DNA from 3 places in the Lysinibacillus sp. RU7 genome. Region 3 is predicted to be linked to each of the others. Evidence: riboswitches for the same ligand, from Rfam matches in the RefSeq annotation. Region 3 holds a riboswitch; each other region holds the start of a gene.

Region 1 (11,132 bases), on a different contig from region 3:
GGCAAATAGCTTTAGGTATTGCGATTCTTGCTGCCATTATCGGCATCATTTTTTGGATTCCACAGCTACGCGAGGAAAAGGTGGCATTAACAGGCTCTACATCGAAAGGAAATGGTTGGGGGATGCTAATCCGTTCTCCGATTGCATTAGCAGTTATGGTTGCGATGGGGATGCAATCATTTCTGTTTTATACAATGGCGGCATGGATTCCAGAAATTTATATCGCACAAGGCATTGATGCAAATCATGCAGGATGGCTTATTTCCATTATGCAGTTTGGTCAAATTCCTATGACCTTTTTAACACCGATTGTAGCGGCCAAAATGACAAATCAACGCCCAATTGTACTCATGTTTTCTGCCTTTTATTTGCTCGGCTTTACGGGCGTGTTAATGGAATGGACAAACTATGCCTTTCTTTGGATGGTCTTTTTAGGCTTTGCAGGTGGTGCATCATTTAGTTTATCCATGATGTTCTTTACCCTTCGTACTACAACGGCTTACGAAGCGGCTGAACTTTCAGGGTTTGCGCAATCGATTGGTTACTTACTAGCAGCTATCGGTCCAACATGTTTCGGGCTGCTTCACGATGTAACTGACAACTGGTTCGTGCCGAATATTATTTTCATTGTGATAGCCATTTCTTTAGCAGTTGCGGCATATATTGCAAGTAGCAACCGAACGATTCACGATTAATACAAACATACGTACTCATTTATGATATAATCATTCATTATATCTAAAGGAGAAAAGTATGTTTCGGAAACGTCGAAAAAAGAAGAAAAAACGCATTCCACTCATGCGGTTGCTGCCATTTTTAATAGCGGGAGGCATCGGCTGGTACTATATAGAAACCGTTAAAGGATTTGGTGTCGGTGTTGGTGCATATGCATTATTATGGCTCGGTTTGAAAACGTGGCTACGCTCACATGAATCCTCACGCTTACGTAAAGCCGGCATTGCAGAAGTCGATCAAATGACGGGCGAAGCATTCGAGCGTTTCCTTGGCGAGTTATTTAAACGTCGTGGTTTTAAAGTATCGTATACGGCAACAAGTGGTGACTATGGCGCGGATTTAGTTTTAAAAGATGGGAAAGATGTCATCGTCGTCCAAGCAAAACGCTATTCAAGCTCCGTCGGGGTCAAAGCCGTGCAGGAAATTATCGGTGCCATTAAAATGTATAATGCAACAGAAGCATGGGTTGTCACAAATAGTTACTTTACAAAACAGGCGGTGAAGCTGGCAAATATTAATGACGTCTATTTAATCGACCGTAAAGAGCTAATCGACATGATTTTGGATAAATAATAAAAAGTAGTATCTCTTAAATAGAGATACTACTTTTTCATTTGTTGGAAAGAAATTTACGACCGCCCTCCCTCAAGCAAAATATTACAACTTTTCGCAAAGACGTATTAATATTGACATTCGTATCAATACTAGCTTGTAAATGTTGAGGAGGATTTCAATGGGGCTACCAATACGAATGGACTATGCGATTAATCTCCTTCGCACAGCGGAATATGCGGAAGCGAAAATTGTGTTCAATCAATTATTAAAAATGTATATGTCACAGGCACAAACAGAAAATAGTGGTCTTTGTTTATATCAGCTCACTACGATTGCTTATATGCGCGGGGAAATGCAACAGTTTCACACTCTTTTTACTCGCTACGAGAAACTAATTCATGAGACAAGCCAACCACAGCTACAAGCACAATATTCTATACTGAGAGGGCTTACGCAACTAACCGCCGAAAATTATGAACAAGCCATTCAAGCGTTTACAAATGCTTTACCAATTGCAGAACAGTCTAAATTAGCAGATGAGAAAATAACCGCCTTACTACATATTCAAAAATGTCATATTGCATTGCAGCATTTCGAATCGTCACTTGAAATGAGTGATACTTACTGGGAAAAATACGCCGATATCATTACATTCGCGCCTGCATCACATCTCTATTACATGTTAAATCGAGCAGAGACGCTCCTAGCACTGCATCGTCTTAAAGAAACAAATGCGCTTCTCCAAAAATGCGAACAGCAGGCCGACTTAGGAAGTATGCCAAAAGAACATATAAAGACACTTATACTACGTGCCTATTACTATATGGAAAAAAAGGAACTCCACTACGCCATGGATGCTTTGCAGCAAGCGCTCATTGTGGCAACAGAAATTGAGGATATGCAGCTGTTACATGAACTATACGAGGCACTCGTAAAAAACTGTGAACTACGCGGAAAAACAAAACATGCCCTGCAATTTGCGAAAAAGCAGTTACAGTTGCAACAGGAATTTGTAAAGAAATGAACTTGTACACATTTTCCCCGTACGCACATACGGGGAAAATTGCATGTACTAGCGTCACGCTATTAATTAATCGAGACTTGTTTAATATTAGCGTTCGCTTTTTGTGCCGTAAAATTATAAAGTAACGCCACAACACCGAGTAACGAGCACGTCGCAAACATCATTTCGTATGAAACGAATTGTACGATAAAGCCCATGACCATACCGCCCATTGAAAAGCCTAAGTCATAAGAAGCTAAAAATAGCCCTAATAAAATATGACGTTGTGCATCTGGTACAACAAATGAAATATATGTCGTTAATGTCGGATAGAGCATCGCGGTAGCAATACCATTAAAAATAGCGCTAATATAAATAAACGAACCAATCATCGGCAACAAGGCTAGTAAACTCGTCCCAATAATAGAGCTTACTAAAACAAGCGCAATAAATTTCGGATGCCACTTGCCATCTGACGGAATGTGCTTACGGAAAAAGAAGCGGCTTCCTACAACAACGATTGCTTGTAAAAATAAATAGAGTGCCGCATTACCCGTTCCAGTTGTGACAAAATAAAGCGGTAAAAAGGCGGTAATCGCCCCAAAAATACTGGCACCGATTAACATGACCCCTGAAGACACAACAAGTCCGTTATGTTGTCGCGCTACCTTCATCGCCGCAAACATTTCTTTAAACGTAAATGATGCATTGTCCTTTTTCGTTTTTGGGAGTGGTGATTTGATGAAAAACAGGAGTGGGAAAAAAGCTAAAGTCGCTACTAATACTAACAACCACATCATGTCCCCCTGATACCATAAAAACAGCGCTAATGCTGGACCATATAGCCCTGGTAATACCGTTGATAACGAATACATCGCCATCCCTTGTCCGCGGTCCTCGTCACGCAGTACTTCCGTAATCCCAATTTGCATCGCCATCGAGAAAAACGCTGTTACAAAACCTTGTAAAATACGGACAGCATATAAGCTATCGACACCTAACCATATGTATAATAATAAAGCACCGGCATGACCGACTAATAACCATTTCATAATGGTGAATACGCTATGCTTAACAACCATTTGCCCTGCCCACGGACGTAAAATCATACAAATAAACATATACATGCCCATCATAATCCCAATTTCCGCTTCTGGCATACCATGGTCCTTCGCCTGTAATGGGAAAATAACGGTTAATACTGAATTGGCTGTAAAGTAAAACATCGCAAGCCCATACATTTGAAGCATGCTAATGGATAACGGGCTTTTCTTCACGATACGCGACCTCCCACCTCTGCTAAATAATTGTGAATACAATCAATGGATAATTGGGCAGCAAGTAAAGCTTTACTTGCTTCATGCTGGACAGAAGCTAAATCACAAGCCGCTACTTGCTCCACAATTTGTCCTTGATGCATAATCGCTACTTCATCGGCAAATAATTTCACCGCATGTAGATCATGTGTAATAAAAAAGTATGTTAAACGGAGCTCTTGTTGTAATCGTTTCAGTAGCTGTAAAATACTAATTTGCACTAAAATATCCAAGCTATTAATGGATTCATCCAACACAATGAGCTTTGGCTTTGTGGAGATGGCACGTGCAATCGTAATACGCTGTAATTGCCCGCCGCTAAATTGATGGGGATATTTCAGCATATCCTCTTTTTTTAGCCCGACCATCTCAAGTAATTCACCGACGATTTGCTCGATTTCAGCTTTTGTTAACTTTTGATGCACACAAAGTGGTTCAGCAATAATATCTCGGATTTTCATTTTCGGATTCACGGCACTATGGCAATCTTGAAACACTACCTGTAACGCATGCTGCAGGAAGCGACGTTCGCTGCTAGTTGCTTGGTGAACATTCATATGTTGGAAATAAATCGATCCACTATCAGGCTTTTCAATACCTAATAGCATTTTACCAAGCGTACTTTTCCCTGAGCCACTTTGTCCAACTAATGCAAAGCAACAGCCTTCTTCAATTGTTAGCGATACATCCTTTACTGCTTGAATGTGGTGCGGCTTTTTAAATAAGGCTTTTTTAGTATAGCATTTTGACACTTGCTCAATTGTAATCACACGCTTCCCTCCATTCGAACCCAATGACCTGGATCACATTGCATTAATTCACCTGTAATTTCTTCATCAAAACGGTCGATTAAATCCGCTAATTGACTATGCTCATCTCGTGCTGCAACAAGCCGTTGCGAGTACCGGTGACGTGGATGCTGTAAAATATGGCTAGTCGGCCCCTTTTCTACAATAATTCCGTGACGCATCACAATAATTTCCTCAGCTAAATTGGCAATGACACCTAAATCATGTGAGACAATGAGCATCGCCATCTCCGTCGTGGCATGTAATTGTTTTAACTCTTTTAAAATTTCAAGCTGTGTCGTCGTATCAAGTGCTGTCGTCGGCTCATCCGCTAATAATAGAGACGGATTTAAACTCGCCGCAATCGCAATCATGACACGCTGTAGCATACCACCGCTCAACTCATGCGGATATTTCTTTAATATGTTTTCATCAAATAGCTGAAACCTTTGCAACTGCTCCTTTGCATGTGCAATCGCCTGTTTTTTCGTTACTTTTCGATGTGCTTGAATCGTCTCTGTAAAATGTTCACCAATCGTAACAATAGGATTAAACATCGCCATCGGATTTTGCATAATGAGTGCCATTTCTTTCCCGCGTAGTTTCCGCATTTCTTTTTCAGACAGCTCAACTAAAGACATGCCATTAAAAGAAAGGTTACCTGTTACTGTTCGTTTTTCGCGAAATAATTGCATAATCGTTGTACATAATACAGATTTGCCACTGCCACTTTCCCCAATAATACCGACTACCTTTCCTTTCGGTATAGAGAAGCTGATGTTGTGCAGCACATGCTTTTCGACATGACCATTTCGCAATGTAACATTTAAATTTTCAACGGCTAACATATTCAGCCCTCCTATGTCGTTTTCGGATCGAGTACGTCTCGTAGTGCATCCCCAAAAGCATTAAAAATAAGGACTGTAATTGAAATCATTATCCCTGGAATAAGCATCAACTCGGGCTTTGTCAGTAAGTATGTCTTACTTTCGCTAATCATCATGCCCCATTCAGCAGTTGGTGCTGTCACACCTAGCCCTAAGAAAGATAACTCCGAGATCATTAAAATAGTTGAGCCTAATCCAATGAATTTCAGCAAGAGCATTTGTGGGAAGACGAACGGTAAAATATGTCGCACAACAATCTTCCATTTCGATACACCACAAACACGGGCATACGTGACATAATCTGTTTCCTTTAAACTCACGACCATATTACGAATAATGCGTGCAAAGCCGACCCACGTGACCAGTACAATGGCAATAAGTAAATTTTTCATGCCAGCACCTAATGCCCCGACAATGACTAACGCAAAAACAAAATTCGGAATAGCCAGCAAAATATCACAAATCCGCATAAGAAGCATATCTAGCCAGCCCCCGATAAAGCCCGCTGTTAAGCCTATGACCATACTAATCACAAGCGTCGCCATCAACACAACAAAAGCAATGGATAGGGAAACCCGAGCCCCCTCGATTAGCCGTGACAATACACAGCGGCCTAAATGATCGGTGCCTAATGGATACTGCGATGAAAAGCCTTGTAACTTCATGGCTATATTCGGTGCATGTGGATCATTTGGCATTAACCACGGCGCAAAAATCGCTACTAAAAATAAAACGCCTACTAAAAAACTACTCATATAAAGTGCCCATTTTTTGTTCACGAAGCATCCTCCTTTATACGAATACGCGGATCAATCCATGCACACACCAAATCAGCCATAAAATTAATTACGATATAGAAGAAACCAATGATAAAGATAAATGCCTGTAAAACGGAATAATCACGCGCTGTAATCGCTTCTACAATAAAACGACCCATACCTGGAATCGTAAAGACAATCTCGACAATTGCTGCTCCGCCTAGCAGCACACCGATCGTCATGGCGAGTGACGTAATTAATGGTGTGAGCGTCCCTTTAAAAATATGACGACGAATAATAATATGCTCTGGTACTCCACGCGCTCGCGCAAATGTCACAAATGGCTGATCCATTTGCTCAATCATGCTCGTCCGAATCATGCGTACATAATACGGGACAACCCCTAGTGCCAACGTTAAAGCAGGTAATATCATCGTATCTACTGTTCCCCAGCCCATTAACGGTAATAAATCGAGCTTTAATGCCACCGTATAAACTAACACAAAGGCTAACCAAAAGCTCGGCATCGAAGCAATCGAGAAAATCGTTAAGCGCGTCATGCGGTCAAACCAAGAGTCACGTTTCACAGCACTGATGATCCCAATTGGTACACATAGCAACAAAATAAAAAGAAATGCAACAACCGCTAGCTGCATCGTCACACCAAAACGGCTAAATAGCTCCGTGCTTACAGGATTATTCGTCATAAAGGATGTACCAAAATCGAACTGAATAGCACCTGATAGCCATTGTACGTACTGTGTGAACATAGGCTGATTTAGCCCATGTTCCTCACGTACTTGTTCCATCGCCTCTTCGGTTACAGGCAATTGATTAGCTTGAAAATATGCCTCTATTGGATCAACGGGCATCACGCGTACTAAGAAGAAGGCAATGATTGTGATCCCCCATAGCGCTAGCACCATGCTCAGTAGACGTTTCGTTAAAAATTGCCCCATCTCATCACTTCATTTCATACAAATTGATTGGTACTTCGTATTGTTGTGGGGAGAATGTAATCGTTTCGAATACATCGTTCGCCACTAAATAATTTTGACGATATGAAATGGGCATGAAAATCGCTTCACTTTGAATCGTTTGAATAATACTTTCGTACAGCGCGTGACGCTCTGCTTCATCGGTTGAACGAATCACACGTGTAATATCATCCGTTAACTTCGCATTCGACTCAATACCCGCTTTCGCATAAAAACCGATTTGCTTTTCACCTGTCATTGTACGCAGGTACATATGCGGATCATAAGGCGCTCCCCATGTATCATTGAACATGAGATTATATTCGCCTTCTTTTGAACGCATATAGACTGTTTGACTTTCTTCCCCCATTAAATTGACTTCCACACCAATCTCTTTCCATACACCTTGCAAATATTCAAAGATGGCCTTATGCACTTGCTCACTGCTGTTATAAGGAACTGTCAGTGTCAACGTTTCACCATTCTTTACTCGTATACCTGTCTTTTCATCCATTACCCAGCCTGCTTCATCCAAAATAGCAGCCGCTTTTTGTACGTCATAAGCATATGATTCTACTTCAATATCACTATAAGGGAAGCCCGGTGCAAATAATGAACGTGCTTCTTGCTCTAAACCGTTTAATACGTGCTCCACAATCGTTTGTCGATCAAGTGCATGCTGTAATGCGATACGTACTGCCTTCTCTTGTGTCACACCGTATGTTGTATTGAAAGATAAAATACGTGTTGATAAAGGCTCTGACACTTTTGTGACGTACTGATTATTTTGCTGTAATGTCGCAAATTCAGCTGGTACAAGCTGCCCACTACCAAAAATGAGATCAATATCTCCTTTTTCTAAGGCCATCATACGTGCTTGGGAATCTGCAATCACTTTTACTACTACTTTTTTAATTGACGGCTTTTTACCCCAATAGTTTTCATTACGTGTAAATTCTGCATAACGATCTTGCTCATACGCAGTTAAAATCCACGGACCTGTACCGATTGCTTTTTCAATCCCATCTGCTGTACTACCACTTTCCGGGAATCCCGCGTCCCCTAGCATACGAAGCGGACGAATAAGTGATAACTCTTGTAGGAACGGATAATACGCCTCTTTCAAATGAATTTTTACCGTTGTATTATCCACCACTTCTACTTGGTCAATAACAGTCACTACCTCTAACCAGCTATGTGCTGCACTATTTGCGATAACGGTATCAAAATTACGTTTTACATTTTCAGCTGTAAGCAATGAACCATCAGAATATTGCACACCTTCACGTAGCTTGAATGTATAAATCTTCCCATCCAATGACATGTCCCATGATTCCGCTAATCCAGGTGAAATCGTGCCATCGTTTTCATACACCACTAACGGATCATACAACATTGCTTGAGCAAACATTTCATTTGGCGAATATAAATGTGGATTCACTTCCCCAATATCCTTTGGCCAAGACATCACTAGTGTATTACTTGATTCCTTTGCAGATGTAGCTGCTGTTTGCTCATCATCTCCACACGCTGTTAACAACATCAATATCATTACTGATATGAATAAAATATAAATACGCTTCACTGTTATTCCTCCTATTTTCTAGAAAATGATTCTTATTATCACCCTGATTGATACGTCATTTCACCGCATAGTAAACATCTTGTTTATGTATCCTTGTCATTTCTTGACTGAAAATGACTTGAGAAATAATATCATTTTTCATAAATACTATTCCTTATCAATTGCTAAAATCACTAAATACTTTATGAACGATTTACTTTTATCTCCTCCATGCTTGAATTATGAATCTACTATAGTAGTAATGATTACTATTATCAATTAAATTATACACTTTTCATTTAAAATAACAATCTTCTTTTTTCATTAACAAAAAAGTGCATAAAAAAATACACTTCCTAAGAGAAAGTGCATGGGTGCATTAGTAAATAAGCAAATTGAACATTTGCTTTACTTCGCACCTATCCTCGTAGGTTGAATCGGGCTTAATTTTTGGCAGGTCTCCTGGCTTATCATCAATGCTCCTCACACCTTCCCGTTATAAAACAGTGGCTTCTATGTGATTTGCTCCGAATTACAGTTGCGGGACAGCGACGGACTTTCACCGTACTTCCCTTTTAAGCTAATTCGCATTAGCACCAAAAATCATTCAGTTTTATCATTATGGAACAGTTTAACAATAACAGTAATAAATTTCTATATTTATTTTGTTTGAAATTTCAAACAAAATTATAAAAATAAAACAAAATAGCCCAGACAGATTGGGCTATGAATAGTTCGTTAATATGGATTTTTTTGATAAAAATAATTTGGTTTATGAATGATATTAGGAATTGGTTGATGGAAAATATGTGTTGTAGCTGGCGATACAGGTGGGATTAACCACGTCCAGTTGCCTGTGACATCACGATTGGATTTCCCTTCCTGCTCTTGAAACAACTTAAATTGTTGTGCGGCTGTATGATGGTCAACAATGCTGACACCCGCCTCCTTAAAGGAATGCAGTACCGCAATGTTCAATTCCACTAAAGCACGGTCCTTCCATAATGAACTATTTGTCTCACGCTTCAGTCCCATTACATCCGCTACTTTTGGCAAACAATTATAACGATTCGTATCTGCCAAATTGCGTGCGCCAATCTCTGTACCCATATACCAACCATTAAACGGCGCGGCCTCAAAATCAATGCCACCACAATTAAAACGCATACTCGAAATAATCGGCACCGCATACCATTTTAATTGTAGCTTTTGAAAGGCAGGATACTCAGGATGTGTAATGTCTACTTCCAGTACATACGATTTTGGAATCTCAAACCACTTAGGCTGTTTACCATCTACCTGAATGACGAGTGGTAACACATCGAATGGTGTGCCCTCCCCCTGCCAACCAAGCTTCATACATTGTCTTGTGAAAGTAACCGAATCTGGATCACCAACAATGCCCTTCGTCGTTTCATACCCTGCGTAGCGGATAAGCTGGTGATTCCAAACGCGTACCCTCTTTGATGCAAACACTGTAATAGCAGGACGAATTTTCCCTTCGTTTGTTGCATAGTCAATGTGCCTCAGTAATGCGCGAAAAATATCTTCCTCATTTTGTAGACTGCGCTCATCAAATACATGCAGTGACTGCCAAAAAAGACGCCCGATACATTTATTACTATTTCGCCAAGCAACGCGCGCACCAAATTCTAATTCATCAAAAGTCGGTTCATAGCTACCGATTACTTGGATTTCGGCTACACGCTGCTGTAACCATACTTCGGTCATTTCTTTTTCTTGTTTATATTTATTTAAAAACTCGATTACTTCTTGTCGTTCACGTTCATTTTTTAATAATAAGTTCATCTGCTGACGCCTCCATTGCTTTCATTTTAGAAGAAGGAATATCCCGATGACAATGAATGTAGACAGCCACAAAACATGTATTTTTCATATATGACTAATAATAGACAAAAACAAGCGGACAAGTTTTCTCACACTAAATCATCCTTTATCATTTATGATGAAGCAAACAAGGATGAGCCTCTTGATTGAAAAGATTGGACAGGCGAAACATTCATATCAAGTCCAACGAGTAGTCATTGTATTAAGTTTATGAGTCACTATGTATGAAAACATCGTGCGTGTCATTATGGAAAAAGACTATTCTCTTAATGAAAACAGATGACATCGATCTTTATTTAATCGCTAAAGTCTTAATTGGTACTACAGTAACAAATGCCAAACTAGCCATGTTACAACTATTTAGCAGTATAACTTCTATAAAGCAATTTTAAATCTGCAACATACATAGACATATTATTTTTCAAAAACCATGCAGCTATACTGCCTAGAAAACTAGTGTTTCTCCCAACTTTAAAATTTTTAAATTCTCCATATCAAGCCTCTTGTTATTCCACTTAGCTACTAAACGGTCCAGTGCTTCTTTGGGTGTGTCATCTGCAAGGCGAAAAGAATCGTAATGCATCGGAATAAAGAGATCTGCTTTTAAATCCTGGTATCCCTGTACCGCTTGTTCTGGTGTGAGATGTTGCGATTCCATAAACCATTCTGGTTCATAGGACCCAATTGGCATTAAGACGCAA
Region 2 (11,132 bases), on a different contig from region 3:
ATTCACCATTTTGAGCAAGTGGAGTCGACGCAGCTTATTGCACATGACCTTGTACGTCAACATACGCCAGACGGCACCGTCGTTATTGCAGAGCAACAAACCGCAGGGCGAGGGCGTATGTTACGGCCGTGGGAATCGACGGAAGGGAAAGGCGTTTGGATGACCGTCATTTTAAAACCAGATGTGTTACCACACCAAGCCCCTCAATTTACACTTGTCGCAGCAGTGGCGGTAGTGAATGCGATGAAGGCGATGTTCTCATCGTTTACACCTGAAATTAAGTGGCCGAATGATATTTTAATTAACGGTCGCAAATGTACAGGCATTTTAACAGAAATGGTAGCCGAGGCCGACCGTGTACAGGCACTATTAATCGGAATTGGTATTAATGTAAACCAGCAAATAGATGATTTTCCAGAAGCGCTGCAATCGATTGCGACTTCAATGGCGATAGTGCATGGAGAGCCAATTGACCGCGCGTCATTTATTGCTAATGTGCTTGATTTTTTAGAGCATTATTCAAACCTTTATATACAGCATGGATTCCAACCAATCAAGGCCCTTTGGGAAGAAGCATCGGGCACGATTGGCAAGCAAGTACGTGCGACAACATTGCGAGAAGTAATCGAAGGAGAAGCCATTGGTATTACAGATACAGGCGTTTTGCAAATTCGTACAGCAGATGGTGAAGTAAAAGGCGTGTACTCGGCAGATATTGAGTTAACTTAAAACGAAAAGGGGGTGTTGCATCATAGTATGCGGCACCCCTTTAGTGTATAAAAATTTACGCTTTTTTATATAGAAGGAGAGCAATGAGTGCTACGCCGCTCGTAGTATAGAGCAGGGCTGTATCATCGACCGATACAGCGAAAAATGCACCGATTGTTGCGATGATCGTCATGAGACCAGTAAACATTCTTGTTTGATGACGGGCGCGCTCTTTTTTTTGTGCTGCATCGCGCTGTTGCATATAAAGTCGCATACGTGTCGGCTCCTCTAAATAATTGGCAAGCTTTGCGGGTAAATCTCGCAATGGTAAAATTGCATTTTGTGCGATACGTAGTAGATCTTCTTTGGATAGCCGTTCACTTGTCGTTTCTTTCTGTTTTTTCGCCCATTCAATGACGCGTGGCTTAGCAAGCGCAAATAAGTCAACCTTTGGATCAAGCACATAAATCACACCGACAAATGTTGAAATCGCCCGTCCTAAAAAAGCAAATTCAGCAGGCATTTGTACAGGTTCTTTCCGTACAATCGTTTTTAAATCTTCGAGCAAACGTTCCATGACGAAGCTATCCACTTGTTTGAAATCATTAGATTCATAAGCCTCCACAAGACGGCGAATCGCATCTGCTAATAGTTGTCGATTGGCATGCGGGAGTAAAAAATGTAATTCTTCTAAACTATCAAGCACTTGGTCGTAGTTTTTAAAAATAATGCCTTCCACAAGCTTTGACACGTACTGCGCTTGCGATGGAGTGATGCTACCGACCATGCCAAAATCAATTAGTACAATGGTGCCATCAGGTTTTAGTAAAATATTTCCGCCGTGTGGATCAGCATGGAATTGCCCACCTTCCAACACTTGTTCTAAAAAGAGATGAAAGACGCGTGCTGCAAGCTGCTGTCGATCAATTTGGTGAGTGTTTAAAAAAGCAATATCCGTTACGCGAGAGCCTTCAATCCATTCCATCACGAGGACACGGCGAGTTGAAAGTGCCTCGTTATAAATCGGAAAGTGAACGCCTTTCATGTGAACGAATCGCTCGGCAAAGCTCTGTCCATGACGAAGCTCTTGCAAAAAGTTTAATTCTGCTCCAATTACTTGTACCATCTCGCTATACAAAACATCAAAATTAATTTGCTTCGCGAAAGACGTGAAATGTTTAGCGAGCCAAATGACGATTTTCATTGCTTTAAAGTCCACGCGAATAATGCGCTCGATGTTCGGGCGTTGGATTTTAATCGCCACTTCTGCCCCGTCCTTTAGAACCCCTTTATACACTTCACCAATGGAAGCTGACGCAACAGGCTCCTCTGATAAAAAGGATAAAAAATTGTGATACGATGTATTCCATTCCTCTTCTAATAAAGCAATTGCCTGATTTTTAGGCACAGGCGGTACGCGGTCTGTTAGTCCTTCTAGCTCTTGGATGAAGGAAGGTGGCATAATATCGGCGCGGGTCGATAAAAATTGACCGACTTTAATGAGTAGCCCACCAAGCGATAAGGCGGTTTTCTTAAATTCAACTGCCTGTTTCGTGACAAGTTGTTCCCACTTTTTTTGGATAGCAGGAGAAAACCTTCCTTGGTAGCGTTTTTGAAAAAGGGTTACTTGTGTAAAAAACTTAATGGCCATCCAAACGATACGGTATATGCGGTAAATAGCTAAGCGTTTCAAACGAATCGTCCCCTACGTTATGTATTGTGTTCTGCTGTAGTTTCATTATATGGGTTTGGAAAAAATGTGCCAAATGATGTAACTTGTGAGATATGTATAGCTCGATTGAATTTGACTAAAATGTGAACCCAAATGAATAGTTAATGATGCTTTTTTATTGTGTTCGTATACCTATGGTAGTATATTATAAATACCGTATAGGGTATATAAAAGGAGGAATTAACATGGCACCACAAGTAACAGTTTATTCTACAACGACATGTCCGTATTGCGACATGATGAAAAACTTTTTAAATGCACAAGGGATTCCCTATCAGAATGTGGATGTGCAAAAGGATCCAATCGCTGCAGCGAAACTTGTTCAAACGACAGGACAAATGGGCGTTCCACAAACGAACGTAAATGGTGAATGGGTACTTGGCTTTGACCCGAACCGTGTGATGCAAATTTTAGGTCGATAGTAAAAAAATTTTTAAAAAAGTATGGTCATAATTTGCTAATAAAACTGTACGTCTATATGTAAAGTTGTTATATTAGTAATGGACAGTATCACATATGAACTGTACCTGTAAGTAAAAAAATTTAAATAGTCTGCCTTGATCTTTTTAGACAGGGACGGAAGAAAACGAAGCGTTACAGTAGACAATCACGCGATCCTTCTGTCCATTTTTTGGATGAGAAGGCTTTTTGTTTTCTTCGGAGCACTGAAGGAGGAGCAAATGAAAACAACAAGCGATTTCTTAAAAATGAAGCAGCAAGGGGAAAAAATTGTCATGATTACAGCATACGATTACCCAGCTGCAAAGTTCTCAGAAGATGCCGGTGTCGATATGATTTTAGTTGGTGATTCTTTAGGAATGGTTGTACTTGGCTATGACTCTACAATGCCGGTAACAGTAGAGGATATGATTCACCATAGTAAAGCTGTTCGTCGCGGTGCAAAAGATACGTTTATCGTCGTTGATATGCCATTTGGTTCTTATCATGGTGATGTCAATGAGACGTTGAAAACAGCGGTACGTATGATGCAAGCAACAGGCGCGGACGCATTAAAAGTAGAAGGTGGCGACGAGGTCATCGATGTAATTAAAAAGCTAACAAACGCTGGTATTCCAGTCGTAGCTCACCTCGGTTTATTGCCGCAATCAGCAGGGGTACTTGGTGGTTACAAAGTACAAGGCAAGACGAAAGAGCAAGCCGAAAAATTAATTCAAGATGCATTACTTGCAGAGCAAGCAGGTGCTTGTGCAGTTGTGTTAGAGTGTATTCCACATCAATTAACAGCGATCGTTTCAGAAAAACTAACAATTCCAACAATCGGTATTGGGGCAGGACCACAAGCAGATGGCCAAGTGCTTGTATTCCATGACTTATTGTTATACGGTAAGCATCATATTCCGAAGTTTGTCCATGGCTTTGCACATGTTGGCGAGGAAGTGGCAAAGGGCATTACAGGCTATACACAAGCGGTAAAAACAGGCGTGTTCCCAAGTTTACAGCAAAGCTTTACGATGAAAGAAGAAGAGCTTGATACTTTATATGGAGGCGTAACAAAATGATCGCGACAGCTACAAAAATTGTGACTACAATTGCGGAGTTAAAAGAGATTGTACGTAAAACAAAGCAAGCAGGGAAAACAATTGGCCTAGTACCGACAATGGGGTATTTGCATGAAGGGCATTTAACACTCGCTACACATGCCCGCGAAGAAAATGATCTTGTCATTATGAGTATTTTCGTGAACCCAACACAATTTGGACCAAATGAAGATTTTGAATCGTACCCACGTGATTTACCGCGCGACACACAACTTGCTGAATCGGTAGGGGTAGATGTGATCTTTGCGCCTTCTGTGGAAGAAATGTACCCAACAGATGGTGGGATTTATATTCGTGCAGGTCGTCAAGCAGAGATTTTATGCGGTGCAAGCCGTCCTGGACATTTTGACGGTGTATTGCAAGTGGTAGCAAAGCTATTCCATTTAGCAGAGCCAAATCGTGCGTATTTTGGTCAAAAAGATGCACAACAGTTAGCGATTATTTCAACAATGGTACGTGATTACAACTTCCCGTTAGAAATTCGTTCGGTACCGATTGTACGAGAAGAAGATGGTTTAGCAAAATCAAGTCGTAATGTTTATTTAACGGAAGAGCAACGTAAGCAAGCGGTTGGTTTATATAGCGGTTTAAAATTCGCAAAAGATGCCATTTTATCAGGGAAGCCAATGGGCATTGCGATGATGGCAGCACGTGATCATATTGAGCGTGAAACGGGCGGTATAATCGATTACTTGGAATGTTTAGCGTATCCGGATTTAACGCCGATTGATGGCCAAACGACAGATGTGCTTTTAGCAGTAGCTGTATATATTGGCAAAACACGTCTAATCGATAATTTGATGTTTAGCTTAAAGGAGAAATGAACAAATGTTTAAAACGATGATGAACGGTAAAATCCACCGTGCCACTGTGACACAAGCGGATTTAAATTATGTAGGTTCTATTACAATTGATGAAGATATTATGGATGCTGTTGGGATTGAAGCAAATGAAAAAGTAGCAATCGTTAACAACAATAACGGTGCCCGTCTTGAAACATATGTCATTAAAGGCGAGCGCGGGTCAGGTGTTGTATGCCTAAACGGTGCGGCTGCGCGTATGGTTCAGCCTGGTGATATTGTCATCATCATTTCCTATGTGCTTATGGATGCAGAAGAAGCGAAAAACCACGTACCAAAAGTAGCGATTATGGATGAAAACAATCGCATTAAAGAAATGATTAACTACGAACCAGAAGCAACGGTAATGTAGATAGAAATGAGGAGGAGCTATCCTATTAAGTAGGGGTGGCTCTTTTTTAAATGAAAAAACAGCCTGAGAATTATTTCTCCAGGCTGTTTCGTTACAATTCCATCAATGCAAAGAGCTGTTCCTTTGTTTGCGGAAGGGGAGTGTCTGATGGGATTTTTCCAGCTTGCTTTAACGCCTCTGCCAACTCGACAATCCAAGGCGTTTCAATATGTGTTTGTGCTAGTAAATCCGGATTTGTAAAGAGCCCCTGTGCATCGCCTTCATATAAGACTTTCCCTTTGTGCAATACAATATAATAATCTGCCCAGCCATATATAAAATTAATTTGGTGCGTAGCATAAAGGAAGGTACGATTGTCTTCGTTTAATTGCGCCAAATATTCCATCAGTTGTGTAGAGAAATAGTAGTCGAGACTACTTGTTGGCTCGTCTAAAATAAAGACTTTTGGATTCATCGCATACACACCGGCAATCGTAACGCGCTTTTTTTGCCCACCACTTAAAAAATGAATCGGTCGGTGGGCTAGTGGTGTTAGCTCCGTTAAGGCAAGGGCTTTATTCACTTGCTCTTCAATATACCGAGCATCCCAACCGAGATTTAACGGACCAAACAAAATATCCTGTTTGACAGTAGCAGCAAATAGCTGATTGTTTGCATCTTGGAACAGAAGCCCGACTTGCTGGCGCAAATTTTTTAAGTCGGATTTTTTGTATTGTAATGGTGTCCCTTGAAAGGAAATCGTGCCGCTCGTTGGCTTAATGAGCCCCATTAGTAGTTGAAAGAGCGTTGATTTCCCTGAGCCATTTTCCCCTAAAATCGCAATTTTCCGGTTCATCGGAATAGTGAGTGACAGATCCTCTAACGCCTTTGTCCCATCTGGATAGCAATAATCTACATGTTGTAACGTAAAATAAGCGTCGTCCATTTAAAGTCCTCCTTGTAGCCACATGATGCCGATGATACTACTGCCATAGAGCGCGAGTATCCATGCCATTTGCTTGTTCCACTGCTTATGCTCACAAAATGCCATAGGTACAATAAAGCAATCAATCGTACGTGCATGCATTGCGAGTGTGAGCTGCTCATTTCGCACAAGAAGCGAATGTAGCATCGCAACAATTAAAGAACTTAGCGAACGAAAGCTAACTTTTATACTCGTATAGCCTAAGCGTGCTTGTTGCGCTATGTACAGTTGCTGTGCACAGCTTAAAAATAAAAAAATGAAACGATATGTTAATTCGATGAGTTCTATTAAAATCGCTGGCACGTGGAGCCTTTGTAGCAACTGGCTTAACTCGTAAACGGGCGTTGTGAGAATTAAAAAATATAAACTTGTAATGGCACCGGATGCGGTAAATAAAATCGTAATGGCACGTTTTACATCAGATTCCAATATAAAAATGTTCCAGTTGCCAGAAGAATGGTACCAAATCACATCAACTGGCATAGCAGGCGCAGTAGAAAATGATAGGACAATCGCTATGACACCTGTCACACTAAAACCGAGTGGTGCGATGAGTAATTTACTATAAACACTAACAGGAATACGTGCCATGCCTACAATCAGAACACTCATTACCGCAATTGTCCAGCAAGCAATGGCAATATCCCTCGTCATTGTCACAATCAATAATGCCCCAACGGCTAATAACGCTTTTTGTGCTGCGGGTACATGAGAAAGTCGGTTAATATAGGCGTATTGGTCAATCGCTATCATGGATTAGTCGTTTTTTGAAGGATTCGCACGGCCGCGCATAAACCCAACAAAGTAGCCGATAATCGCAGCTCCGATTGCTGCTTGTAATACGAATAATAAGCTTTCAATTTCTCCACTTGGTGGCTCCCAAATTGCATTAAACCAAGGCTCATAATCTGTTGCAATTTCTGTAATTGCTTCTTCTGCTTCCCCGTCAGCCCCACCAAATTCAGCATCTTGTAGGAAAATAATCGGGAAAATCGCTAATGCAACGACAATCGCTAATAATAATAGATTTTTCTTTAGCATCTTAATTCTCCTTCGGTTGTAAAATACGTAAGCTTGTTAATTCACGCACATTGTATTTTTGTAAGAAATTCATGACAATCACTGTCAGTAAGCCTTCACTAATCGCTAAAGGAACTTGAGTTAAAGCAAAAATACCGCCAAATTTTTGGAAAGAAGCGACGAAGCCACCAACCTCAGCAGGGAAAGCTAATGCTAATTGAATCGATGTCATCACATATGTACCAAGATCGCCTAGCGTTGCTGCTAAAAATACGGCAATGGAGAAAGACAGACCAAGCTTTGTCGCGCCCTTGTAAACACCGTAAGCAATAAATGGTCCAACGATCGCCATTGAAAAAATATTAGCGCCAAGTGTTGTAAGTCCACCATGTGCAAGTAGTAGTGATTGGAATAATAAAACGATTGTCCCCATGACACTCATCACTAGTGGTCCAAATAAAATAGAACCAAGTCCTACCCCTGTTGGATGTGAACAGCTTCCTGTAACAGATGGAATTTTTAATGCCGATAAAACGAAAGTAAATGCCCCAGATAAAGCAAGTAGCATTTTACTATCTGGATGTTCTTTGACAACTTTTTGAATCGAACGTAAACCAAGAATTAAGAAAGGTAAGCTGATAGCGAACCAGAAAATCGCCCAAGCAATCGGTAAATACCCCTCCATAATATGCATGGCATATGCTTGTTTCGGAATAAATAGTAGAACGATGCCGAAATAAAGCAATTTAGTCAATCGATTGTTCATGTTTCATTCTCCTTTTGTTATTTTATGACGAAAAAGTGCATAAAAAAATACACTTTCTAGGAGAAAAGTGCACGATGAAAAAAGCAAACAAGCGTTGCTTCTATTCGTACCTATCCTCGTAGGTTGAATGGCGTTTAATTTTTGGCAGGTCTCCTGGCTTATCATCAACGCTCCTCACACCTTCCCGTTTAAAAACAGTGGCTGTGTTGTGAGTCACTCCGAAATTACAGTTGCGGGACAGCATCGGCCTTTCACCGATTTCCCTTTTAAGCTAAATCTATAGCACCAAAAATCATTCAGTTGTCGTCATTGAAAAATAGTCTAACAGTTTTGAAAACTTTTTTCTAGTTCTTTTTTGGTTACTAAGAGAAATATGTACTAGAATTATATATTCTGAAATAGGAAAAGCTATTGAAAGAAATATTTGAATACAAGCTAACTATTATTTTCCCCTAATCCTCCAAACGTAGTAAAATGGTGGGACGGAGGGATAAACATGAACGTATTTCAAATGCATTTAGTTGAAAAGCAAACAATGAAATTATTAAATAGCATCGCAACAACAAAGGATGAAAGCGTATTAAATGCTGTACGTGGTATAATCGATACGACATTAACAGAAGCGGATGTACCGCGCTTTATTATCGATGATGTGTTGCTAGTAAAGGAGCGCCAACAGCTTGAGCCATTTATGACGTTTGTTAAATTAAACGTAAAGCCATTTCCTGACGTCTCTGAGCAAGTAGTGAAGCGTCTATGGAAAAAAGATAAAAAAGTGAAAGCGCCAAAAGTAACAGATCCACTTGTAACGTTTGTTTCATGGGATGATACAACAACACGTTCCCGTTATTTCGTGTATGAACAAGAAGGTAAATTAGTAGGGGTGAAAGGCGTCCTTGCTATGGAAAAAACACAAGGCATTTGTGCCCTTTGTCAGCAACATAAGGATGTATCCCTTTTTACCACAAAGGAAAAGGGCGATGTTGAGGGAACGTATAAAACCTATAGTCAGTATATTTGTGCCGATGCAATTAGCTGTGAACGAAATATTGATTCAGCAGAAAAATTGCACAGCTTTATGGAAACAGTAAGACCAAAAATGCGCTAAATTTTTATTTTGGATGAAAGTAGTGATCCCTGTTTTATTTTGTGCTACGCTCGCCATGAGGTGGTTGTCTTGATTTTAATTGAACGGGATGAATCATTTAAAATAAGTACATTACAAGCAGGCGTTCGGCGTGGCTTAATCGAGCTTCGTGATTCACTATATCGAGCAGAATTGGGTCTAGTAGGGGAGCTGTATGTGGACCGAATGTGGCATGATTTTCAACTGAAGGAGCCGTATTATTTACTCCATAATTATTGCATTAGTCAGCATCAAATCGATACTGTATTTATTTGCAGTCGATTTATATTAATTGTAGAGATTAAAAACATCAGTGGACGTATTACGTTTGAAGAAGAGAAATCGCAGTTTTTACGTGAACGGGAAGATGGCACGATAGAAAGTTTTCGAAATCCGATTGATCAAGTAAAGCGCCATGTACGCTATATAGAGAGTATAATCGATGCTCGTTTGCCTATTTTTTATGCGGTTATATTTGCTCATCCGCGGACAATTATCGGTCGTATACCTCTTGGTGAGCCTGTGTTTAAACTGAGTGGATTGGAAACGTTTGTCCGAAAATTGTTAGCACAGTGTCCTGAAAAGTTGAATCCAGTTCATCTCGAACAGTTTGCACTATGGCTTGCAAGGAAGCATCAAGTTCGTAATGAAACGGTACAAATAGATGTTTCACGTGTTATGCCTGGTGTATTGTGCTCCAAGTGTACAAAAGGAATGAAGTTTCAGCATGGGAAGTTTATTTGTTTAAGATGTAATCGAAGTGGGCTAGAGGACTTTTATGTGGGGTTAGCTGATTACCGGTATTTGATTTCGGAATGGATATGTAATCAGGAGTTGCGGAGGTTTTTTCATATTTCTTCTGAAGATGCGGCGAGAAGGCTTTTGAAAAACTTAGCATTTGATTTTACAGGAAGATATAAAGATCGAAAGTATAGAATTTGTTTAGAAAAATTGAATTCGCGGGTAAATAGGTGAAAATCGCGGGTAAAGCTATAATTTTCGCGGGTATTTCACCAAAATTCGCGGGTAAATCTAAAATCCCTGCTTCCACACAAGAAGCAGGGATCATTTCATTAACTATTCACTTTCGAATATTGATGAAGGATCTTTCCTAAGCGCTTAATGCCTTCTTCAATGACTTCAGGTGTTGAGTTCGTATAGTTTAAACGTAATGTATTGATATTTTCAGGGTTTGTATAGAACGGGTCTCCTGGAACGAACGCTACTTTTTCCGCCATTGCTTTTTCAAACAATTCAAGTGCACGTACACCTTTTTCTAATGTCACCCAAATGAACATACCGCCGTCTGGTTTTGTATAGCTCACTGTAGGTGGGAAGTATTTCTCGATTGCAGCTAGCATCGCATCAGATTGCTCGCGGTATAGGTTAATAATTTTATCGACATGCTCCTGGTACTCATTGTTCGCTAAATAATCATGAATGACATATTGAGAGAAAATATTAGTGTGTAAGTCTGTTGCTTGCTTTGCTGTTTCGATATGTGCCATCAGCTCTTTATTTTTCGTCATAATCCAGCCAAGGCGCATACCGGGTGTGACCGTTTTAGAAAATGAACCTAGTAATATCGAATTCTCTAAGCGACCACCGCCAATATAAGGCAATGTCTCACCACGGAAACGTAACTCCCCGTATGGATCATCCTCGATAAACGCTACATCGTACTTTTTCACCACGTCATAAATCGCTTCACGCTTCTCGCGAGAATACGTAATCCCTGTTGGGTTTTGGAAGTTCGGTACTGTGTAGATGAATTTAACGTTTGGATTTTGTAATTGCTTCTCCAGCTCTTCTACATTTAACCCATCTTCTTCTAGAGTAACAGAATAGAAGGTAGGCTCCGCTAATGTAAAGGCTTGAATGGCACCTAAGTAACCGGGTGCTTCCATAATGACACCGTCACCTTTATTTAATAACACTTTACCGATGATCTCTAAAGCTTGTTGTGAACCTGTTGTAATGAGGATGTCATCAGGTGCAATATCAAGACCATAGTTTTTCTTATATTTTGCTGCGATATATTCACG
Region 3 (11,132 bases):
TTTCTTCTTCGACTTCAATATCTAGAAAGGGGTCTATATAAGAAACAGATAATACATGTAATCCTAAAATTGAATATATAAAGATTAAAAACCAAAATGAATTACGTTTTAAAGAAACTATTGCCAATATCCACTTTTGGCGCATACATCTTCATTAAAAGCCTCTAACATAGCTTGTGTTTCCGTTTCAGTAACGCCTACTAAAGAAACTTTCTTCTCTTTTAGTAACTCTACAATATTTGCATTTTCTTGTAAAAATTGAATCATTTTAATCATGGCTTTTCCTCATTTCATTATTTTTTTAAAATATTCTTTATTTGCTACATTCATATGGCTGTTTTGAATCATGTTTAATGCTTGATTTCGGTATAGATTTTTAATCGCAAGAGCATAGCGGATTGCACCACTATTTGTTAGTGCTTCGATGATATTTGGTTTTGCTAAAATGATTTCTTCTTGACGATCGTAATATTTTTTTATCTCTTCCGAAATATCATTCTTCAACGAAAAAAGATAAATAATAGGTAACGAATATTTCCTATTTAACAAATCATTTTTATTATCCCATTCTTTTAAATCTTGAATATCATTTTTAATTTGCTGTACGACACCGATAGATTTTGCATATTGTTCAACTTGTACAGATTTTTCTCCACAAGCAAGAGTGACACCTACTAAGCAACTCATCGCCGTAAGAGAACCAGATTTTTGCTCAATCATTTGTAAATAAGAAGATTCATCTTGACAAACATTCAGTAAATCTAGTTGTTGACCATTGATACTGAGTAAAGTGTATTCTTCAATTATTTGTAAGGCGAGCTCTCGATGTTCAAAATGACTTTGACGTAGTATTTTAAACGCTATCATCATCATGGCTAAAACTGCATTTAGCGATAATTCAGGTGTTTTTACCCATAAATAATTACTATCGCCATCTTGTAAGTCGTCAATAATATCAAACGATAAAATAAGCAGTTCAATTGCAGCAGCTATTTTGTAAATATCTTGGTTAAAGTGATCTGCATACTCTTCATAATGAATGATACACAAAGTGCCAAAGTGAAATCCCAATGTCTCTTTTTCATTTTTAAAGCTTTGTAGTATACTTCTTAATTCATCTCCAATTAATTCCTCAGTAGCAATGATTTCGTCTAAAAAAATACTAATCTCTTTATTTAATTCCTCCAATTTCTTGAACCACCCCCTTAATGGATATAATATATAAAATAACATAAAATTTCCATATAAATTTCTGTTTAATGCAAATTATTCCTAATCCATTCACATAAGTAACATAATAAGAACCGCTAAACACTATAGATGTCGGATCTATTTTGTTTAACCTTGTTAAAATGTAATGTCTCCTAATTGAATTCTTTCGTTAAAAATTGTTTAATGTTTTTAAAGGATAATGAAAGTAGGTTGTGATATGCAAGATTTAGGGAGTCGCATTCGCCAACTGCGAAAACAACGCAAATTAACGCTTGCACAGTTAGCAGGGGAGCGTTTAACGAAGGGAATGCTTAGTTTAATTGAGAATGGAAAAGCACAGCCTTCTATGGAAAGTTTGCATTATATCGCACAGCAGCTTCAAGTAGATGTTTCGGCCTTACTTGGTGAAGAAATTGAGTCATTTAAAGAGTTAATGTTAGAAGTGGAAGAAATGCGTATCCAATTAAATGATCATCCAGATGATAAAGTGCGTGCACAAATCATAATTGATAAAATTAATCCTATTGTAGATAAATTGCAAACAGATCGATATGAACATATAAGACTAAAAGAAATCTATTTAATTTCCTTGACGCTTATCCATAACAAGCTAGATGAACAAGCATTGTATGACGTTATGAACTGGTATGAAGGTGTACATGCGTATAGCCGTTTACTTAGCTGTTATAACTTTTTATGTTGGTATGCCTTTGAAAGAAAAGATTATGAAAAGGCACTGGATATGTTAAAGCAAGGGGAAAAACGAATCGAGCCGTATTGGTTCATTTTGGATGATATTAGTCGAATCAGCTTATTTTACAACTTAACGGTTATGTACTATGCAGTAAATGATGTGAAAAACGGTTTATTGTATAAAGAAAAGATGCTTCAAATTGCGGAAAAAAAGAAAATTTACTACCGTATGGACGATTTTTATCGCTTGCTATTTATACAGGCAATATGTGACCATGAATTTGAAGTGAGTAAGCAGTATTTTAAAAAGGTGCAACTAATGACAGAACTTGCGGAAGACAATGAAAAGGCTTTTTATTATTTATTTTGCAAAGTGCATTATATAAGCGTTGTAGAGAAAAATTATGAGCAAGTGCTAATTATATTAAATGAAGAAATCTATTCACAACGAGATGTGTCTATCCATGAAACGAAAGATCTTTTCCAAATGGAAGAAGCGATTGCACTGTATCATCTAGAAAAATATGAACAAGCTTTAGCTATTTGTGAAGCAATTAAAGCACCTAACTATTTAAAGCATCCGGTTGATTTAGCGATATTTTATCGCTTTGTTGCATACCGGGCGTTAATGTATAAAAAGCTTGGCGATATAGAATCAGCAAAACGCGATATTTTATATGCGGAAAAAAGTGTGGAATCATTTGCATCCACATACTACACGGACTTTATTCGCCAAACATATGAAGAAATTATGACCTAATGAAACAAGCCTCCACTGCACTGTATGTCCAGGGAGGCTTTTGTTTATTTGTCTTTCATATTGAGTCGGCGTTCTAATAGTTTTTGACGATATTTATAGACACCGTATATAGCAGCTAATACAACAATTGCAAGAACGAAAGGTTGTAAATATTGTTTAAATAATGGTCCTGCTTGTTCCCAATTTTCCCCGAGCTTTACCCCTAAATAAACGTAAAGGGCTGTGATAGGTAACATAGCACAAAATGTATAGACGGAGAATTTCGTAAGTGACATTTTCGCCATGCCACATGGTACCGAAATCGCGGTACGGACAACGGGCATAAAGCGACCGAAGAAAGCAACCCCTGCACCGTATTTGGCAAAAAATTTATCTGCTGCGTTTACTTGTTTCTCATTAACTAAAAAATATTTACCGTACTTTAAAACAAGTGGACGGCCCCCATAACGACCAAGTGCATATAGTGTAATTGGGCCAATTGTACCACCGACTGTACCGGCAAGTACCATTAAATAATAGTTGAATTCCCCTTGTGAAATCCAGTATCCAGCAAGTGGCAACACCGCTTCAGCAGGAATAAATTCAAAACAAAGCGCTAAAAGCACACCGAAGTAGCCTAACCCTTTAAAAAATTCAATCATTGGCATAACGATTGCATCTAACAAATTCAATCAACTCCAAAACATAGACTATCCCTTACGACGAAATACTTGTCCTAAAGTTTCATCATACCATGTCTTTTCTTGCTTGAACAGATTTGTATCGTGTATCGAGCTCTTGAAAACGTGATTCTTCAAAGTCTTTTTGTCCACGTAAATATTTTTCTTTCAAGTTAAAATAACATATTTCAAAATAAGTATCGTTATGATGATTGTGAAATGGTTTTTCAATTTTTACTGTTGTGTCAATGTCTTGAAAGTAATGATTCATTTTATCAACGGTGCGTATTTTAATCGCACGCTTACTCATTTCCTGTAAAACGAGTTGTGTGTAAGCGTACAGATGTTCTTTAGAGTATTCATAAATATAGTTAATTAAAATGTGTCGATCTTCTTTGGCGAAAATACTATTTAGTTCCCGCCATTGGGCAAGAAGCTGCGATTTTGGTAGAAGATCCATCATATCTTGATGCCATAAGCGCATATTTAAACCTCCTTTAGACTGAAGAAAAATGAACTATTCAATAGCAACTATTATAAACATTTTCCTTGTATATTCAACACTATATAAATGGAAATAACTGCTTGTGAATGTCCACATGATAAGTAGGTAAATTGCTTTTTAATGCGCCAACATTAATCGCTTCTTTCGCTCCTTACAGTTTCTTCTTCACACAAATGATATACAAAAATGATGTAATCTATAGTATAGTGATGATATTTATCGAGAAGTAGGTGATGTTTTTGTGACGGTTGTGATAGGTATAATGGCCGTAATAGTAGACCGGGTATTTGGGGATCCGAAAAAGTGGACACATCCAGTTATATGGATTGGCCGGTTAATCGCTTTTTTAGAAAAACATTGGAATACGGGAAATGCGCGGAAATATAAAGGTTTCTGTGCGGTCATCGTAACCGTTTTAACAACGGGTTTTGTTGTAGGGGGCATTGTTTGGCTCAGTTACGCTGTTCACTGGGCATTTGGTATTGCAGTAGAGGTTATACTCATTAGTTTAGCCCTAGCACAAAAAAGCTTAGAGGAGGCTGCGATACTTGTATACCGGGCATTAGAACAGCAAGATTTCAAAGAAGCGCGCGAAAAGCTCAGCTGGATTGTTGGACGAGATACGGGGCATTTAGACGAAAGTGAAATTGTACGGGGCGTTGTGGAAACGGTGTCTGAAAATACGAGTGATGGTGTAACAGCCCCATTATTTTACGCGCTGTTCTTTGGGGCGACAGGGGCATGGGTGTATAAGGCCATTAATACACTCGATTCCATGATTGCCTACAAAAATGAGCGTTATCATGATTTTGGCTTTGTCGCAGCAAAGTTAGACGATGTCGCTAATTTCATTCCGAGCCGCATTACAGGCTTTTTATTGCTTATTGGCACAAAATCAGTTGTTCAACAGCCATTTACAGATCGATTTGCACAGTGGATAGGGGATGCTAGGAAACACCCAAGTCCAAACAGCGGCTATTTAGAGGCAGCGACGGCTGTGCAGCTTGGTATTCGTCTCGGCGGTGAAAATGTATATGGCGGCAAAAAATCATTTCGTGCGTATATGGGACAGCTCGTTTTTGAGATGCATCGGGGTCATATTGTCCAGTCCATTCAACACATGTATATCGTCACATTATATTTTTTAGTTGTAGTAGGAGGGATTATCATTGCAATATCCAGCACATGGAGCTAATGCAGATGCTCTGTATAAGGGGCTTCATATACAAATGCCAAATAAGGTCATTGATTTAAGTGAAAATGTCAATCCAGCAGGTGTCCCGCTAAGTGTACAGCACGCATGGCCATCATTAATCAATCACATTACGATATATCCAAATGAACAAGCGGAGCCATTTCGTTCAAAGGTTGCAGCGTTCCATGACGTCAAGCCTGAGCACATCATTGTTGGCAATGGGGCAGCAGAATGTTTAATGGTGTTAGCTCGTTATTTTAACGGAGGAACAGTAGGAGTAATTGAGCCGTCCTTTTCTGAATATAGACGGACTTTACTGCAAGAGCAAGTATCGGTTCAGTCGATTGTGGTAGAGGATATTTGTACATATAGATTTTCAATAGAGCAAGTGAAGGAAGCGATGCATACGCTTGATGCAGTGTACTTATGTAATCCAAATAATCCAACAGGTGCACTGACAACAAAATTACAAATTCAACAGTTACTTGAACATGGGCGAAAAGTAAATTGTATGTTAGTTGTTGACGAGGCTTTTATGGATTGGACAGATGAAGTAGAAAGCGTCATTCCACTTGTTGAAAAGTATGAGAATTTAATTGTGTTGCGCTCTATGACGAAAATGTATGCACTAGCAGGGATTCGGCTTGGTTATATAGTTAGTCAAAAAGCGCCGATGCTTGCAGGCTTTTTTCCCCATTGGAATGTGAGTGGAGTAGCGAATCAGGTAGGTTGCCTTTGCTTAGAGGAGGACCAGTATGTGGCACAAGCGAGAAAAAGTAGTGCACAAATGCGGGAAGAAATGACAAACTTTTTGAAAGATTATGCATGCGAAGTATCGAATAGCACGGCCAATTTTTTGTTGTTTCAATTGCCGGAGCCATACAACCCAGACCATTTTTTTAAAACGCTTTTGTCAGCGGGAATTGTCCTTCGTCATACGAAGAATTATGTAGGTCTAGACGGACAGTGGTTCCGTCTCGCGATGAAGGAGCCTGAAAAAATGAAATCGTTTATGCAAGTATTTACTGATTATGTGCAAAACAATTAGAATTTATCGCCATGGTGAAACAGAGTGGAATAAGCAAGGGGTATTACAAGGTTGGCTTGATTCGCCTTTAACGAAATATGGCAAACAACAAGCACTAGATGTGGACTGGCAACCTGATATCGTCTATGCAAGTGACTTAAAACGTGCTATTTCAACTGCTAAATGGATGTTTCCGAATATGGAGATTCATACAGATGCACGTCTTCGTGAAATTTATTTGGGGGATTGGCAAGGACAACCAATCGAACATCTTAAGCAACAAGTAAATTATCAGTACTACAGCGAAGCACCTGAAAAATTTGTTGCAGACTCACAAGAATCGTTTGAGCAAGTGGCAAATCGGCTACTCGCCTTTTTACAAACCATCAAAGAAATCCCACAGCAACAGATTGCGGTTGTTTCCCACGGTGTAGCCATTGCCTGTTTACAATGGGCAATCGAAAAGCGTTCACTGGCGACATTATGGCAAAAGGGAATGCTTTCAGGTGGGGACTTTATTTCTTTGTATTTAGATGAGGAAGAGTGGTATTTGGAAAAAATAACTTTACAGAAAATTTAAAGACATGCTATACTAAAATCTGTTAAGATAAAACAATATATTGTATTAGTTCTAGCTAAGGTACTACTATATGTAGTTTAAAAGGGAAGAACGGTGTAAATCCGTCGCTGTCCCCGCAACTGTAAACGCTGACGATGACGAAAAATCCACTGTACGCTTGTATGGGAAGGAACGTCAAAGGATGAAGCGAAGCCAGGAGACCTGCCTACCTAGACGACTGTACATTTCTTCGGGGGATAGGAAATGGAGGCGGGTTCTTTTTTGACGTTTCCATTTCAAGCTACCTCATTGTAAGGTAGCTTTTTTATTTTGAATAAAAATAGCGTCACACTTATGACATGTGGACAATGCCTAGCTAGACGCATTTTTATTGTATCTTCCTCCGTTTGACAGAAGCAGCTCATCGCATAATGCCGATATGTTAATGAGTCAGTAAAAAGCGTGGTGTTCTCATACACCACCTTTTTTAGCAGATAGGACAGGATCAGCTTTATGGACATCTGCATAAGAAAATTAAAATTAGATAAAAGCAGCATCATAAAGTATTCATCTGTCAAACTGGGCTACCTGCTTTATGATGCAAAACTCACTTTTCGCTGAGAGAGGCATAGGTGAGATAGGCTTTTTTATTGGAGGGGACATGTTGAAGAAAGGGAAAATATTCGTCGTTGGCTTTGGTCCTGGCGATTATGAGCATATTACAAAACGTGCAGTGGATGCATTAAAACAGAGTGATTATATTATTGGCTATAAAACATATGTAGAACTGATTGAGCATTTAGTAACCGCGAAATCCATCGTAAGTACAGGTATGACAGAAGAGGTTTCACGTGCACAGGAGGCGGTGCGACAAGCAGAGGCAGGTCATATTGTATCAGTTATTTCAAGTGGAGATGCTGGTGTATACGGCATGGCTGGACTTGTATATGAGGTACTCATCGAGCTTGGCTGGACAGAAAAAGACGGCATAGCAGTAGAAGTGGTCCCTGGCATTTCAGCGATTAACTCGTGTGCAAGCTTGCTTGGTGCCCCGGTTATGCACGATGCCTGTACGATTAGCTTAAGTGACCACTTAACACCATGGACAGTCATTGAAAAACGTATTGAAGCAGCAGCAATGGCTGATTTTGTCGTTGCCTTTTACAATCCAAAAAGCGGACGTCGTACAAGACAAATTGTCGAGGCACAACGGATTTTATTAAAATATCGTTCACCTGCAACACCAGTAGGCTTAGTGAAAAGTGCTTACCGTGAAAGTCAGAATATTGTGCTAACAACGCTTGCTGAAATGCTAGAGCATGATATCGGCATGCTTACAACAGTAGTAGTCGGCAATTCATCGACATTCTTCTACGATAATAAAATTATTACGCCACGTGGTTACCAGCGTAAATATACATTAGGTGAAGATGTACAACCGTTGAAACCACATCAGCGTTTACGAAAAGAAAATGAACCGTGGGCGCTAGATCAGCAAACAGGTGAAGCACAAACGGGTTTTGAAAAAATAACGGTGCCTGCTCCAGAAAAGCCTAAAAAAAGTACATTGGAAATGGCACAGATGGCACTAAAGCTTGCCGGTGGTGAACCATCTGTATTAGTGCAACAAAAAGTAGAGTCAATTTTTGAATTTGCTGTTAGTCCAGGTGTAGCGAATAAAATGCTAACACCACAGCAAATGATGCTGTTAGCAGAAATTGTTGGCGAACAAGGGACGCTTGAATATACACCGGAGCATCGCATGCTGGTGAAAGTGCCAACTGAGCAGCCAAATGAGCTCGTTGCTCGTTTACGTGAGGCAGGTTTACTTGTTTTACCGATTGGCGATGTGCTCAATGTAAAGGCGTGTGATTTTTGCTATGGGGAAAAAGCAGAGTCCATTCCATATGCAGAGGAAATTGCGCAGACGCTTGGTGGGATGAAGCTACCGAAGGAATTGCATGTTGGCTTTAATGGATGTGGAATGGCTTGCTACCGCGCTGTTTTTGATGATATCGGCATTGTGTATCGCAAGAAGAAATTTGATTTATTTATCGGGGCAAAGCCGGTTGGACGAACAGCTCATGCAGCACAGCCGGTTGCAGAGGGGCTTGAACCGGAGGAACTAGTACCGCTATTAACGAAAATCATCGAAGAATATAAGCAGCATGCACATCCGAACGAGCGCTTGTTCAAGTACTTCAAACGTGTGAAAAAAATATTGCATTATACATATCACGATATGAGCTGCAAAATTGAAGTAGAGCCAGCTCCTTGTGGTGATTAACGAAAGGGAGACTGAAATGAAATCCATTTTATTTGTAGGGCATGGAAGCCGATTAGCAACAGGGAATGAGGAAATCCAGCGCTTTGTAGACAAAATTCGCCCAGACTTAGAGGATCAATTTTTAGTGGAAACATGCTTCTTGGAGTTATCACGACCTTCGATACCAGAAGGAATTGAAGCATGTATTCAAAAAGGTGCGAAAGAAGTATATGTAGTACCCATCATTTTATTGCATGCGGGTCATTCTAAACTACATATCCCGGCAGAAATTCAAGATGCAATCGAAAAGTATCCAAATGTGAAATTTACATATGGCGAAACGATTAGTGTGCATCCACAAGTGTTTGATATTTTAATAGATCGCTTGCAGGAAGTAGGAATCGATACATCTGCTAAACATGACGATACAGCGATTTTACTTATCGGGCGTGGCGGCAGTGACGCAGAGGCGAACAGTGATTTTTATAAAATTACTCGTTTACTGTGGGAGAAGCTGCAGGTGAAATGGGTCGAAAGCGCATTTATGGGTGTCACAAAACCACGCGTTGATGAAGGTATCAAACGTTGCATTCAACTTGGTGCGAAAAAAGTAATCATGCTACCGTACTTTTTATTTACGGGTGTACTAATGGAGCGTATGGATAAGATGTTACAGCAGTACAGCGAGCAATATCCTGAACATGAGTTTGTACTAGCGAAGTATTTTGGCTATCACCCAACGTTACAGGAAATTTTAAAGCAACGTGCAATGGATGCAGTAGAAGGGCGCTCAACAGGCGAACAAGATATGGAAAAGTATCGTGCTTATGTAGCAGAACATGGACCGATTCATCGCCATTGCTTTGACTGCCATGTGCGTTGTCATACACCGGAGCGTTGTTACAACTGTCCTCATGCTCATGATGACCATCATCACGATCATGACCACGACCATCATCATCACCACAGCCATGCACATGATGGAAAGGTGGAGCATACAACATGATTTTCATGTTAGCAGGTACAAGTGATGCGAGAGAGTTAGCCATTCGCTTGCAGGACAAGGGGCATTCGTTAATCGCGACTGTCGTAACAGAATCAGCAGCTAGTAGCTTAAAGGAAGCAAATATTTCGCATCATATAGGACGTTTAAATTCACTGCAAATGGTAGAGCTTTGTCAAAAGTTAGGTTGTAATAAAATTGTCGATGCCAGTCATCCATTTGCAGAAGAAGCATCAAAAGAAGCCATTGCTGCTTCGAACATTCTTAATATTCCTTATATTCGGTATGAACGACGGAATGAACAATATGATCATCCACTCATTTCAGCGGTTGATACGTATGAGGAGGCCGCCCTGTTAGCGAAACAAAAAGGCGGCACGATTATGCTAACGACGGGTAGTAAAACACTTGCTACGTTTACGAAGCATTTATTAGGCGATGAGCGTATTCGCTTATTAGCTCGTATGCTGCCGAATAAAGAAAATATGGAGAAATGCGATGCGTTAGGTGTAGTGCAAAAGGACATTATTGCGATTCAAGGGCCTTTTTCGAAACAATTAAATGCTGCATTGTATGAGCAATACGGTGTTACATTAATGGTGACAAAAGAAAGTGGAAAAGTCGGCTCAGTCGACGAAAAGATTGAAGCGGCGCTCGATTTGAACATCGAAATTATTTTAATTAAACGCCCTCAAATTGCTTACGGAGAAGTGTATGCAACGTTTGAGGGAGTAGAGCAAGCAATCCAACAATTAGGAGGAAATAAACAATGACAGCCAATATGAATTTTAATACAGCATTTACACCGTTAACAGTAGATCCAGATAAAATTTACGATTATAGTTTTTCGATTATTAAAGAAGAAATGGGCGAGCATCCTTTCACAGATGAGCAGTGGATGGTTGTACGCCGTGTGATCCACGCGTCAGCAGATTTTGAATTAGGACGTAGCGTCATGTTTACAGAGGACGCAATAGAAGCGGGCGTTCAAGCAATTTTAAGTGGAAAGCACGTCATTGCAGATGTACAAATGATTGAAAGTGGTGCAGGTCGCAAGCGTTTCCAAAAGCATGGCGGCGATTTACACTGCTACATCGCAGACCCAGACGTATGGGAAGAAGCAAAAAAACAAGGAACAACACGTGCAATTATTTCGATGCAAAAAGCGGTTCGTGAGCATGAAGGCGGTATTTATGCGATTGGGAATGCACCGACAGCGTTGCTTGAACTAATTCGTTTAATTAAAGAAGGGA

The links. A riboswitch is a leader RNA that binds a small molecule or an ion and turns the genes downstream of it on or off. The one in region 3 is predicted to bind cobalamin.
Region 1: it holds a riboswitch for cobalamin, as region 3 does, so the genes downstream of both, nikA (nickel ABC transporter substrate-binding protein) here and cobJ (precorrin-3B C(17)-methyltransferase) in region 3, are expected to answer to the same signal.
Region 2: it holds a riboswitch for cobalamin, as region 3 does, so the genes downstream of both, AC3II9_RS01035 (energy-coupling factor ABC transporter permease) here and cobJ (precorrin-3B C(17)-methyltransferase) in region 3, are expected to answer to the same signal.

Annotation. Positions count from the first base shown of each region.
Region 1 covers NZ_JBYQFK010000036.1:26,309-37,440, forward strand. The annotation lists gene AC3II9_RS19610 (CynX/NimT family MFS transporter) at 1-695, shown strand, start outside; gene AC3II9_RS19615 (restriction endonuclease) at 754-1,308, shown strand; gene AC3II9_RS19620 (tetratricopeptide repeat protein) at 1,469-2,314, shown strand; gene cntE (staphylopine family metallophore export MFS transporter CntE) at 2,377-3,570, opposite strand; gene AC3II9_RS19630 (ABC transporter ATP-binding protein) at 3,567-4,379, opposite strand; gene AC3II9_RS19635 (ABC transporter ATP-binding protein) at 4,376-5,245, opposite strand; gene AC3II9_RS19640 (ABC transporter permease) at 5,257-6,063, opposite strand; gene nikB (nickel ABC transporter permease) at 6,060-7,001, opposite strand; gene nikA (nickel ABC transporter substrate-binding protein) at 7,006-8,604, opposite strand; cobalamin riboswitch at 9,019-9,199, opposite strand; gene AC3II9_RS19655 (nitric oxide synthase oxygenase) at 9,322-10,392, opposite strand; gene AC3II9_RS19660 (hypothetical protein) at 10,656-10,823, shown strand; gene AC3II9_RS19665 (MBL fold metallo-hydrolase) at 10,877-11,132, opposite strand, start outside.
Region 2 covers NZ_JBYQFK010000001.1:203,177-214,308, forward strand. The annotation lists gene AC3II9_RS00990 (biotin--[acetyl-CoA-carboxylase] ligase) at 1-729, shown strand, start outside; gene AC3II9_RS00995 (ABC1 kinase family protein) at 785-2,401, opposite strand; gene AC3II9_RS01000 (glutaredoxin family protein) at 2,626-2,862, shown strand; gene panB (3-methyl-2-oxobutanoate hydroxymethyltransferase) at 3,121-3,960, shown strand; gene panC (pantoate--beta-alanine ligase) at 3,957-4,823, shown strand; gene panD (aspartate 1-decarboxylase) at 4,828-5,211, shown strand; gene AC3II9_RS01020 (energy-coupling factor ABC transporter ATP-binding protein) at 5,303-6,136, opposite strand; gene cbiQ (cobalt ECF transporter T component CbiQ) at 6,137-6,928, opposite strand; gene AC3II9_RS01030 (energy-coupling factor ABC transporter substrate-binding protein) at 6,932-7,216, opposite strand; gene AC3II9_RS01035 (energy-coupling factor ABC transporter permease) at 7,218-7,961, opposite strand; cobalamin riboswitch at 8,088-8,266, opposite strand; gene AC3II9_RS01040 (FBP domain-containing protein) at 8,458-9,069, shown strand; gene AC3II9_RS01045 (nuclease-related domain-containing protein) at 9,139-10,062, shown strand; gene AC3II9_RS01050 (aminotransferase-like domain-containing protein) at 10,161-11,132, opposite strand, start outside.
Region 3 covers NZ_JBYQFK010000005.1:82,415-93,546, reverse strand. The annotation lists gene comX (competence pheromone ComX) at 118-276, opposite strand; gene AC3II9_RS05360 (polyprenyl synthetase family protein) at 286-1,188, opposite strand; gene AC3II9_RS05355 (helix-turn-helix domain-containing protein) at 1,430-2,665, shown strand; gene AC3II9_RS05350 (DedA family protein) at 2,710-3,306, opposite strand; gene AC3II9_RS05345 (pyrimidine dimer DNA glycosylase/endonuclease V) at 3,392-3,808, opposite strand; gene cbiB (adenosylcobinamide-phosphate synthase CbiB) at 4,071-5,024, shown strand; gene AC3II9_RS05335 (pyridoxal phosphate-dependent aminotransferase) at 4,999-6,072, shown strand; gene AC3II9_RS05330 (histidine phosphatase family protein) at 6,056-6,631, shown strand; cobalamin riboswitch at 6,673-6,853, shown strand; gene cobJ (precorrin-3B C(17)-methyltransferase) at 7,272-8,897, shown strand; gene AC3II9_RS05320 (sirohydrochlorin chelatase) at 8,914-9,882, shown strand; gene cobK (precorrin-6A reductase) at 9,879-10,652, shown strand; gene AC3II9_RS05310 (precorrin-8X methylmutase) at 10,661-11,132, shown strand, end outside.